Regions from separate parts of the Microbulbifer celer genome, predicted to be linked through region 2. Evidence: predicted binding sites of a transcription regulator. Region 2 holds the regulator's gene; each other region holds the start of a gene.

Region 1 (4,203 bases), 1.0 Mb from region 2:
GTTGGGGTGCTGGCATTTCTGGTGGTCGGTGAAGAGCGGCTGGATTGAACCGGCAATTTATCTGACGCTGGCCTGCGTCCTGTTGTGGTGGCGAAAGGACAGCGTGGTGCGTTGGCTGCGATCTTTTACCCGATAGAATCATGGGAAACCACGGGATATCAGTGGCGGGCTGGCGCCACGGATATCCCGAGACAAGATTTGCCGTTCAGCTTCCCACGGGGCCGCCGTCATCCCGGCGAATGGCCAGCACCGAGGGCCGTGGCGGCAGGTCCGGATCGTTATCTGGCCAGCGGTGTAGCGGCTCGTCAAATGTGGAGCGATCCGTATCCGCCGGGTGCTGTACCGCGACAAACAAGGTTTTGCCATCCGGGGTGAATTCCGGGCCGCAGATCTCTCCACCCTCGGGGCAGCCAAAGAAATGTTTCGGCGCTGCGCGCAATTCTCCCTCCGTGGCCATTGCCCACAAGCCATCGTGAAAACCGAAGCTTTCACAACCGTCGGTGGCGATCCACATATTACCCAGCTGATCGAAGGCCACATTGTCCGGGTTGGTAAACCAGCCGTGCCGGGATATCGCGCCCGGGCTTGTCTGCCCGTAAGCGCCGCGCTCGCGGGGATCTTCCGCATTGGGGTTGCCGCCGAGCAGGAAGGTATTCCAGCTAAACCGATTGCTGGCGTGATCGCGCTGGCCTCCCTGTATGCCCGGCGGTACGATTTCCAGTACGTGACCCGCGGTGTTGCGCGCGCGCGGATTGGCCGCGTTTTCTTCACCGGCTTCGCGTTTTTTGTTCTTGGTCAGCATCACGTAAGTACAGTCGTTGACCGGGTTGGTTTCTACATCTTCCGGCCGATCCATGGGGGTGGCGCCGAGCAGTTTTGCTGCGCGGCGGCAATCGATCAGTACGTCCGCCTGATTGCGAAAACCATTTAGTTCGGTGAGCGGACCTTCACCGAATGTCAGCGGCAGCCATTCGCCATTGCCGCCTTCATCAAAGCGTCCGGCAAACAGTGTGCCTTCGGTCAGCAGGTCGCGATTGTGGGCGCTTTCTCCCGGGCGATAGATGCCTTTCGAGACAAAGCGATACACAAACTGGTGTTCGTCGTCATCACCGCCGTAGGCGACGATGGGCTGGCCGGGCTTGCTCACCAGCGTGAAGCCCTCGTGTTCAAAGCGGCCCAGGGTGGTGAGTTTGCGGGGTATGGATTCCGGATCGTAGGGATCGAACTCCACCATCCAGCCAAAGCGGTTGGGCTCGTTCGGTTCGTGGGTAATGTCGAAACGGCGGTCGTAATCGCCCCAGTTGCGATTGTCTTCGGCGATACCGAAGGCGTGATGGTTGCGCGCTTCCACCTCGTCGGCGATGTTGTCCGGGTCGCCCTGGAAAGCGCCGCCGAACCCTTCCTCTGCAATCAGTACGGTGCCCCAGGGTGTCTTGCCGCCGGCACAATTGCCCACAGTGCCGTGCACCTTGCGGCCGCTGGCATCGGCATTGGTCACCAGTCGTGTGTCGCCGGCGGCGGGGCCAACCAGTTCCATTTCCGTGGTTAATGAAATACGGCGGTTGTAAGCGCTGCCCTGTACCGGGCGCCAGCCATCCGGTGTTTTTTCGACTTCCACAATGGTGTGGCCGCAGGCCTGTTGTTCGATCGCCACATGCTCTGCGCTGGTGCCGCGGTTGGCACTGTCTTCCGTATAGCCGGAAAACATCAGATGCGGTTGGGTGTACTCGTGATTGACGCACAGCAGGCCGTGTTCGCTGTTGTCGCTGGTGATATGCATATCGCCCTGGCCGGGGCCCGCTTCATCGTGCAACGGCAGGTAGGCGATAAAATCATTGTTGTAACCGAAGCGTCGCGCCTGCTCTGCGGCAGTCAGTTTTGTCGGGACGAATGCGCCGGCAAACGCCTCCAGCGGATCTCCCCAGCTCAATACCCGGTCGGCACTGTAGCCCTCGGGAACATGGTGCTGAAAGTCGAGCCGGTGCGGTATCTCGTCAAAGCTGAGGTTGTTCGCTGAATCTGGCGCATCTTTTGACGAGCAGCCGGTTAACAGGGGAGCGCCGGCAGTGGCGGCAGTAGCTGCGCCAATCGCCTTGAACAGAGTGCGTCGCTGTGGGCTGGCGGGTGCCTGGTCGTCTGCGGCGGGGCGTCTTCTTTCAGTCATAAAATATTCACCAATTATTCATATCTACTGTCGGTGGGGCCTGGCAATCGCCTGCAACGCTGATTGCCCGCTCTGGATACAAGGTTAACGGCGCAATATGACAATTTTAAAAAAAGCGTAACGCAACGTTCACATCTCAATACTAGCCTGCGCCCACAAATCAACAGGTCGGGTGTGGGGCCAGCAGAATTCCCCTCCACCAAACGGCCAACCATGGCTTCTGTAATCTGAATCACACTCCTAATGGGGACGGGGAACTATGACCAAGTCTGTTTTCAATCTGAAATTGGTGGCGCCGCTTGCCGCCGCGATCATCAGCGTCAATACCGGTGCGCAGGAAGCATCAAAAGAAGAGATCGGCGAACTGATGGAAACCATCGTGGTTACCGCCCAGGCAGCCAATGCCCGCAGCGATATTCAGCGCCAGAGGGATTCGGACAAGATGATTGCGGTGCAGACTTCCGATGCCATCGGTGAGTTGCCTGATGCCAACGTCACCGAGGCGCTGCAGCGCATGCCCGGCGTCTTTATTACTCGCGACCAGGGCGAGGGCCGCTTTGTCGGCGTGCGGGGTATCGACCCCAACCTCAATTCCGCCACCATTAATGGCATGGCCCTGCCGGCGCCGGAGAGCGACAGCCGCGCCGTGGCCATGGACGTGATTCCTTCCGACCTGCTCGCCAGCCTCGAGGTGTCCAAGACCCTGACTCCGGATATGAGCGCCGACTCCATTGGTGGCGCGATCGAAATCAAAAGTATCAACGCGCTGGATCACGACGGTCAGAACTTCAAGCTCAGCGTCGAAAACAGCTACAGCGAACTCCAGGATGAAAATAGCCCCAAGGTGGCCGGCAAGTTCACCAATGTGTTCGAGCTGGACGGCGGTGCCGAGCTGGGTGTGGCCATTGCCGGCAGCCACCAGGAACGCAATTTCGGTTCTGAAAACATCGAGACCGATGGCGCCTGGGAAATGATGGAGGCCGAGGATGGCAGCAAAGCGTTCGGCGCACCGGAAATCGAGCAGCGCGACTATACGATTACCCGGGAACGCAGCGGCCTGGCGGCAAATTTCGACCTGCGCCTGTCCGATGCAAGTTTGCTCTACCTGCACAGCCTCTACTCGGATTTTTCCGACTCCGAAAAACGCCAGCGCAATGAATACAAGTTGGACAAGGGCGACCTGCAGAGCATCTCTTCCAGCTCCGCTACCTGGTCTGATGCGCGTCTTAACAAATCCCTCAAGGACCGCTTCGAGGAGCAGCAGATTCTGTCGCTGGTCGCCGGTGGTGAACATGACCTGGATCTGTGGGGCGTGGAATATGCACTGGGTTATTCCCACTCCGAAGAGGCTGAACCGCACCGTCGCGACACGGATTTCGAACAGCGGGGCCTGGAACTGGGTTACACCAGTGCCGGCAAGATCCCAAGCCTGGAAATAGGCGATGTCGACGCGTCCATGAACCCCGCCAACTACGTGCTGGATGAAATCGTCATCGAGGACAACTTTACTGACGATGAGGAGCTCAGTTTCCGTATCGACCTCCGCCGTGATATCGAAGTGGCCGGCAATCCGTCGGAACTGAAATTCGGTCTCCAGCAGCGCAACCGGGAAAAGACCGGCGACCTGAATGCAACCGTGTACAGCGGTTTCGGCGGCGACTATACCCTGGCCGACTTCGCCATGAACAAAGTCGACTACAGTCTGATGCCTTTCGTCGGTGCCGGCGTCGACATGGGCGCGCTGAACCGCTTTATCGATGCCAATCTGGGTAACTTCGAGATCGAGGCGGCCGATACCGCGCTGGACTCCGCTCGCGACTATGTGATGAGCGAGGATATTTCCGCGCTCTATGTCATGAACAGCATTGATTTCGCGCGCGCCAGCCTGGTTTACGGTGTGCGCTATGAGCGGACTGATTTCAAAGCCGCCGGCAATCGCGTGATCGAGTCCAACGAGCCCATCGCCGGCGCCGTGGAAGTGGCGGAAGGTGTCTACGTCAGCCCGGAAAATTCCGCCAGTGACTACAGCCACTTGTTCC
Region 2 (4,203 bases):
AGAACGATGATTTCGCGATTACCTTCGATTTCGGCCTGATCGCCAACGATCAGAACGAGTTTATCGATACGGCGGAAGATCTGACGGATTACATTGATGAACTGGACGGACTGCTCGCCGACCAGAGTAGTGCCGATTACATACTGGACTCTCTGCGCACCCTGGACGACTCGCGCCTGACCCTGGACGCCGGTGCGCAATTGACCCTGGCGGTACCGAATAACTTCGTTTCCGGCATGCTCTATGTACGTCAATCTGCCTTTTTATCCACTGAAGTGTCCCTGGCGGATTCGGATGTGGAGCTGCTGAGCAATTTCGGCGAGCAATACTTTGATGAAAATGACCTTGAGTCCGCGGCGGGCGCTTTCGGCTACAGTCTGCAGGAAGTGGGCTTTGCCGCTGCGCGGGAATTCACCTTCGGTGGGTATCGGGTTTCCCTGGGGGCAACACCAAAGTATCAGTCTGTAGAAACCATCGAATATATCGAAACGGTTGCCAACTTCGACAATGACGATTTCGATGTGGACGACTACATGCTGGACCACAGCAACTTCAATATTGACTTCGGTGCGACCATCAACTGGGGTCAACTTCAGGGTGGCCTTTCCGTGCGCAATACCCTGGCTCAGAAATACGAAACCCTGAGCGGTATGGAGATTCAGCTGGATCCGCAGGTGACCGCTGGCGTGGGGTACACCGGGGAGGTTTTTACGGTGCTGGGTGACCTGGACCTGAACGCTGTGGAGTTGTTCGACGGTGCCGGCGAGGTACAGATTGCGCGCCTGGGTGTGGAGGCGGATCTGTTCGACTGGGCTCAACTGCGGCTGGGGTACCGCCACGATCTGCAGGACACCTACGACGGCGCCTTCACCGCCGGTATCGGCTTCTCTCCGTTTGATGTGGTGCAGTTTCACCTGGCGGCCACTCAGTCTTCCGATGATACACTGGGTGCCGCGCTGCAGTTCGGGCTGGATCTGTAACTGGGATGTAGCTGCAGGTTCGCGAGATCTGAACAGGTTAAGAAGGGGCTTCGCGCCCCTTTTTTATTGCCATGCAAACCCCGCCGGGTCCTGAAGCTCAGGCGGAACTGGCGGCAGTAATTTTGTGCGGTGGGAAGTTGAGGGTAAAGGTACTGCCCTGCCCCGGAGTACTGGCAACACTCATGTTGGCGTTGTGGCGCAGCAGCACGTGTTTGACGATGGCCAGACCCAGGCCGGTGCCGCCACTCTCGCGGGAGCGTCCCGCGTCCACCCGGTAAAAGCGTTCAGTCAGGCGCGGGATATGCAGGGAGTCGATACCGATACCGCTGTCTGCCACCGAGTAGTGCCCGCCGCTGTCATCGGTATTCCAGCGCAGCTCGATGGGGCCGCCGTCCGGGCTGTATTTCACGGCATTGAGGGCAAGGTTTGCAAACGCGCTGTGCAGCTCTCCGGCGTCGCCGGTAATAGTGCAATCTTCTTCACACGACACACTGATCTGATGGCGATCGCCACTCAATGAGCGCGCCTCACCGGCTACCCGTTCCATCAGCTCGCGCACGGAAACCCTGTCCCGTCCACTGTCGCGTTCGGATGTCTCCAACCGCGCCAGCAGCAACAGATCATTCACCAGGCTGGTCATGCGCACCGTCTGCTCACTCATCTGTGTCAGCGGGCGCTCCCAGTTCCTCGGCGCCTGGCCGCTGCCGGTGAGCGTTTCCAGATAGCCGGCAATCACCGTCAGCGGCGTGCGCAGCTCGTGGGAGACGTTGGCGACAAAATCCCGGCGCATCTGCTCCAGATTGTGCAGACGGGTCACATCCCGCACGATCACCAGCGCCTCGTCCCGGCCGAAGCGGGTGACCTCCATTTGCAGGATACGGGTATCGTCACCCGGTGCGGGCAGCGTAATCGGCTCGCGGGAATCGTTATCCTGCCCCAGCATGCGCTGATGTACGTGATCCACAAAACGTGGATCGCGCACAAAGTTCACCAGCGGCTGGCCGGCGTCATCGGACTGTAAGCGCAGCATCTGTCCGGCAGCGGGATTCCACCACGCCAGATTGCCTTCATCCTCAAGCGCCACAATACCCTCGCGCAGGGCACTGGTACTGTCCTGAACCCGGCGCAGCATGGCGTGGAGTTTCTGTTTTTCTTTGCGGTGACGCCGCTGCAGGCGGTAAAAATCGTCGGAGATATCCCCCCATACGCCAAAGCTGGTGGGCGCGGGGCCGCGGCGGCCATTGGCGAGCCAGCGATCAAAGCGGCTTTGCTGCAGGAGTACCCAGATCAGGTAAACCGCAAGCCCGGCACACAGCGCCAGCCACCAGTGTCCGGTGGTAATACCGACGATGGTGGTGCCCAGGGCGATAACGATAAAGCGGGAAAACTCGCCAATACTGCGATCGAGCATGCTGGTCGGGCCGTCTGAATATGTTAGGCGAAGCGGCAGCGCCTGGAACTGTGCGCCGATCTTCGCGCGAAGGCCGGGTGCCGGGTATTTATTTTTGAAAGCGTCAGCGACAGGGAAGTATTCACAGCGGTTTCAAAAATAAATACCCGGTGCCCGGCCGCCACTGGGCTCTCTAGGGAGCATGAACCTTGTGTAGGTAGGATTACACCCTTTCCACGGTCTGTACAGAGAAGCGGTAGCCGGTGCCGCGTACGGTCTGGATATAGCGTTCGTGGCCGTCGATAGTGAGGGCTTTGCGCAGGCGGCGGATATGTACGTCTACGGTGCGCTCCTCCACATACACGTTGCCGCCCCACACGTGGTCCAGTAACTGCGTACGGGTATAGGCCCGTTCCTGATGGGAGAGGAAAAAGGTCAGCAGGCGAAACTCCGTCGGTCCCATATCCACCGCATCGCCATTGATGGTCACCCGGTGGCTGATCGGATCCAGCACCAGGCCACCTGCCGTCAGCGGCTCTTCCGGTGTGCTCGGGCCCGCGCGGCGCAAGACCGCTTTCAGGCGCGCCACCAGCTCCCGGGGAGAAAACGGTTTGGTGATGTAATCGTCGGCGCCGGTTTCCAGACCTTTGATCTTGTGATCTTCTTCGCCCTTCGCGGTCAGCATGATTATCGGGATCGCAGCGGTCAATTCATCCCGCTTCAGGCGGCGTGCCAGTTCCACTCCGGAAACATCCGGCAGCATCCAGTCCAGCAGGATCAGATCCGGCTTCTCGTCGATGACCAGCGAGTGGGCCGCCTGTGCGTTTTCTGCCTCCAGACAGCGATAATCCGCCATCTCCAGCGCCACGCGCAGCATGTCCCTAACCGGGGCTTCATCGTCGACTATCAGAATCGTCTTGCTGTCCATCTGCCTGCCATACCCTAATTGCTGGTCTGAATTCGAACTGACTTTTTAGAGTGGCCATTAAACGTCACTTTAATGACAAATATATGACAGACGCCGGTCGATCGCGAAAAGAGACCGTAAAAAGAGATCGTGAAAAGGAGCCTGAAGTTCGTTCACTGGAGCAGGAAGTGAAAAAATATTCCCGAAAATACAGCCGCGCCGACCCAGTTGTTATTCAGGAATGCCTTGAAGCAGTCGTCCCGCTGACGGTTTTTAATCAACCACTGTTGGTAGGCGAACAATCCGGCGGCTGCCGCGACGCCCACATAGTAGAGTGCGCCCAGTTCCTGACGCCCACCGAGCATCAGCAGGGCAAAGATCACCATGACCTGCAGGCAGCCGGTCATGGCGCGGTCCATCTCTCCAAACAGGATGGCAGTGGATTTGACCCCGATCTTGAGGTCATCGTCCCGGTCCACCATGGCATAGAAGGTGTCGTAGGCCACGGTCCACAGCAGGTTGGTGGTAAAGAGCAGCCACGCCACCGGGGGCACGCTGTTGTTCACCGCGGCGAACGCCATTGGAATGCCCATACTGAAGGCCGCCCCCAGCACCACCTGGGGCAAGTGGGTGTAGCGCTTCGCGAACGGATAGCAGAACGCCAGTGCCAGCGCCGGCAGTGACAGCAGTACAGTAAGCCGGTTGGTGGTAAGCACCAGCAGGAAGGCGAGTAGCATCAGGCCGGCGAATAATAGCAGCGCGCCTTTGGGCGTTGCCGCGCCGGTGGCGAGGGGGCGCTGGTGGGTGCGTTTTACGTGACCATCAACATTGCGGTCGGCAAAATCGTTGACCGCACAGCCGGCAGCGCGGGTGAGGATCACCCCGAGGGTGAAGACCATAAACAGGTGGACACCCGGCCATCCTTC
Region 3 (4,203 bases), 1.8 Mb from region 2:
CATATTCCCGAGAAAACCTTCAGTGCCCTGGAATCCTGGCTACAACAGCGCCAGATTCCCATTGCCGTATTTCTACGTATGCGCCCCGCCATTGCCAGTATTACATTGAGCATGGTGGAAATGCAGCGGATCGGACTGAACCCCAACCTCGGTATTGACCGCTACTTTTTACAGCAGGCCCACAGCAGCGGCAAACAGATACTGCAACTGGAAAGTGTGGTGCAACAGCTTCAGATGCTGAACAATCTGGAGCACCCCGAGCGACTTCTGGAGCAAACCCTGGAACAGCTCAGCGAGCTGGAAAATTTTGTACCACGAATGACCGACGCCTGGAAATCCGGCAACGCGGAACAACTCTATCAGTTGGTTATCTCGGAAGGGCTGCAAGAGCACCCGGAGTTCTCCGGTCTCTACGACAAGTTATTTTTTCAACGCAACCGGGAAATGGCACAGAAAATCCTGCAACTCAGCCAGTCCCACTCCAGCCTGTTTGTCGTGGTTGGCGCCGGGCATCTCGTAGGAACACGTAGCATTATCGATCTCCTGCAGAAAGAGGGGTTCCGCATCAAGCAACTTTAAACTCCACAAAGCGCCACACCAAAGTAAGATTACGAACCACTGTATCTACGGGGGATACACCGTTGCCCGCTACGACGATAAAAAGGGCGTCTCGCACACTGCAAAGCCATCCCTGGTATCAATTACCACACCAGGCCCAACGTGCGTTTCATACTTAACCTGACTTTCGGCTACGATACTTTACCGGTAACGACACCAACCAACAGGGGCTGTGCGCACAGACCCACTGGTAATTGCCGATATCCGCCATTCACTCGCAAGGCAACATAATGTGCCTAAACTCTGCTTATGGCGAAATTGTCTGCAGAATGGAACAGGTATAACACGACAGGCCTATCGGGTCATGTATACCGTTTATTTGCCAGCACCTTCAGTTTATATATCCAGTTTGCCTATCCAGATTATATATCTGGCATAAATTCCGCTTTACCACGGGAATATTTCAACTTTATTACAGCAATATGACAAAACAACTATTTTTACTTTTTTGTTTCATATTTGTTGCTAACGGGTGACAGGTAAATTTTGGCTGATACAATCCGCCGCCATTGCAAATCACGATAACGGTTAAAGGCTTTCCGATGAAACGCGCACAGAAAACGCTATTGGCACTTTCCATAGTTGGCATGCTCCCCACCGCGGCGATGGCTGGTAATGCAGAAACCAAAGGCGGGTTAAAGATTACCTCTGATGATGGCAACTTTTCCGGGTCTCTCGGCGGGCGTATCCACTTTGATACCTATCTTTTCGATACCGATATCGAGGACCCCACCAGCACCACCGATTTCCGCCGTGCACGTATTACCCTGAAGGGGAATATTTACGACTGGCGATATGTTCTGGAGCAGGACTTTGCAGCCGGCGATACCCATGCGGGTTTTCGCGATGTATTCCTGGCCCATGAATTTCTGAACGGCGAAGTACGCATCGGGCAGTTCAAACCCTTCCGCTCCATGTCCGAAATGACCAGCTCCAATGAAATTACTTTTCTGGAACGGCCCTTTTCCAGCTCCACGGGCCTCTTTGATGGACATCAGTTCCAACAAGGCATTGGCTGGACCGGCGTTTTGGACTGCTTCACCCTGGGCATGATGGCGTTCAACCTCCGCGACGCGGGTACCCCGCGCAATGAGGGCGTAGGCGCCTCTGGCCGCCTTGCCTGGCACCCCATCAATACCGATTACAAAACCCTGCACATCGGCACCTCGGTCAGCTATGAGAATGCCAACCAGGATTCCACTGACATTCTCGCTGAGGCCGATTACGCCGGCCGCCGCGGCCCCTCCCAGCTGATGGCGCTCACCCCCGGCGATCTGGGTGGTGACGTCAGCACCGTTGGACTGGAACTGGCTGGCAGCTACGGTCCACTGTATCTGCAGGCGGAATACGCCATCGGCGACTTCGAGGGTAACTACTACCTGTCTGAATTCGATTATGAAGACTGGTTTGGCGCACCCGCCCCCTTCTCCTGCGATCCCGACTTTGGCTGCTTTATCGGCAACCAGACCGTACACACCTGGTATGTACAGGGCAGCTGGATGCTAACCGGAGAGCACAAGACCTACAACGTCAAGCGCGGGGCCTTCAATTCCGCCAAGCACACCGGTAATGGCCTCTGGGGAGGCTCTTGGGAACTGACCGCACGCTACGACACCATGGAAAACCGGGATTACGACTTTCTCGAGGCCAGCAGCACCACAATCGGCCTGAACTACTACGCCAATTCCAATATCCGCTTTATGGTGAACTTCATCTTCGGCGACGATGACTTTACCGGTGACGAAACCAATCAACTGGGCCTGCGTGCACAGGTTCGCTGGTAATTCACCCAACAAAATCACCGTTCCAAAAAAAATGGCGAGCTTTTCAGCTCGCCATTTTTTATTGCAGACGGATTAGTCTGACCCGGCATGATCAACCCACTTGTTGCGCACGCGCCGGATCGAACACCTGAACCTTCACCGCCTTGTCGTTTTCCTGCGCATCGGGATTCAGGAAGCGCTCCAGTGCCTGTGATTTCATCGCAGCCGCCTTCTCCACATTGGCATCCTTGATCAGGCCATAGCCGCGGATCATATCCGGGTAATTCAGCAACTCGATCGCGGCAGCGTGGTTATTCGCATTCAGTTTCCCAATCACCTGATCCACCAACGCTTCATATTCACCGATCAACGCGCGCTCCATTTTGCGCTCTGCGGTGTAGCCGAAGATATCCAGCGCGGTGCCACGCAGGAATTTGAACCGCGCCAGAACACCAAATGCGCGGTGCATCCAACCACCAAACTTCAGCTTGCGCGGCCGGCCCAGATTCTTGTCGAAGCGGCTCATCAAAGGCGGCGCAAGATTGAATTCCAGCTCGAAATCGCCGGTGAAGTTTTCCCGCAGGGATTCAACAAAGCGTCCGTCGGTATAGAGCCGAGCCACTTCATATTCATCCTTGTACGACAGCAGCTTGGCGTAATTGCGCGCAACCACTTCCGCCAGCGCCTCGCTACCGGGCACCTTGAGAATTTCCGCATCCCGTACCTTGTCCACCAGCCCGCGATAGCGTCGCGCCAGCGCCGCATTCTGGTAACCGGTCAGATGTGTCATGCGATGGGCGACGACCGCCTCCAATCCCCGCGGCTGCGCAACTTGCTGATCGCCGGCCAACAGGGCATCCAGGGCTTTGCGCTCCGCTGCCGCCAGACGACCAGCGGCAAACCCCTGCAGGTTGGCCTGCACCGCTACACCGTTCAGCTCGATGGCCTGCAGGATGGAGGCCTGATCCAGCGGCAGCAGGCCTTTCTGCCAGGCAAAGCCGAGCATAAAGATATTGGCTGCCAGGGTATCCCCCAGGGCGGCTTTGGTGAGCTCGTGGCCTTCCACCACATCCAGTTCCTGCACCGCATCGCGAATGGTATCCAGGACCGCCTGCGGTGAATGGATGTCTTCGCGCCCCAGCACCGATGCGGCGGTGGGACTCAGATGGGTATTGACCACCGCGCGGCTATGGGTTTCATCCAGTTTGGCCAGGCTCGCAGACAGGTTGCCGGCGGCAATCAGATCGCAGGCCATCAGGCCGTCAGCGCGGCCATCGGAAATACGTACTGCCTGTAGCGCCTCGGGCTGGTCGGCAAAGCGCACGTGGGAATACACCGCTCCGCCCTTTTGCGCCAGACCGGTCTGGTCCAGCGTACTGCAGGCCTTGCCCTCGATGTGCGCCGCCATTGCCAGCAGTGCGCCGATCGTCACCACGCCGGTGCCGCCGACGCCGGTCACCAGCAGGTTGTAGGGTTCCTGCAGGTCGGGCAACGACGGCACTGGCAGTTTGCCTGCCTCCTGACACAGGGCATCACCGACGCCTGCGCGCTTGGCCAGCTTGCCGCCTTTTACCGTAACGAAAGACGGACAGAAACCATTCACGCAGGACATATCCTGGTTGCAGCTGGTCTGGTTGATGCGGCGCTTGTCCCCCAGCGCGGTGTCCACCTTTTCCACCGCGATACAGCTGGATTGCGTGACACAGTCGCCACAGCCTTCACACACCAGCTCGTTGATAAACGGACGCCCTTCAGCCTTCGGCAGGAGACCTCGCTTGCGTTTGCGGCGCAGCTCGGTGGCACAGGTCTGGTCGTAGATAAT

What was found. The regulator PhoB, encoded in region 2, activates phosphate uptake and scavenging genes when phosphate is short. The targets are predictions, from matches to a motif close to TGTCATAAANNTGTAACA.
Region 1: the regulator PhoB is predicted to act here: its motif matches at 2,261-2,278, upstream of LPW13_RS12160 (PhoX family protein).
Region 3: the regulator PhoB is predicted to act here: its motif matches at 1,029-1,046, upstream of LPW13_RS05500 (OprO/OprP family phosphate-selective porin).

What each region holds. Positions count from the first base shown of each region.
Region 1 covers NZ_CP087715.1:2,872,491-2,876,693, reverse strand. Annotated here, with positions in the region: gene msrQ (protein-methionine-sulfoxide reductase heme-binding subunit MsrQ) at 1-136, shown strand, start outside; gene LPW13_RS12160 (PhoX family protein) at 206-2,164, opposite strand; gene LPW13_RS12155 (TonB-dependent receptor) at 2,424-4,203, shown strand, end outside.
Region 2 covers NZ_CP087715.1:3,895,046-3,899,248, forward strand. Annotated here, with positions in the region: gene traF (conjugal transfer protein TraF) at 1-980, shown strand, start outside; gene phoR (phosphate regulon sensor histidine kinase PhoR) at 1,078-2,391, opposite strand; gene phoB (phosphate regulon transcriptional regulator PhoB) at 2,594-3,298, opposite strand; gene ubiA (4-hydroxybenzoate octaprenyltransferase) at 3,451-4,203, opposite strand, start outside.
Region 3 covers NZ_CP087715.1:1,350,991-1,355,193, reverse strand. Annotated here, with positions in the region: gene LPW13_RS05505 (TraB/GumN family protein) at 1-579, shown strand, start outside; gene LPW13_RS05500 (OprO/OprP family phosphate-selective porin) at 1,161-2,402, shown strand; gene LPW13_RS05495 (indolepyruvate ferredoxin oxidoreductase family protein) at 2,494-4,203, opposite strand, start outside.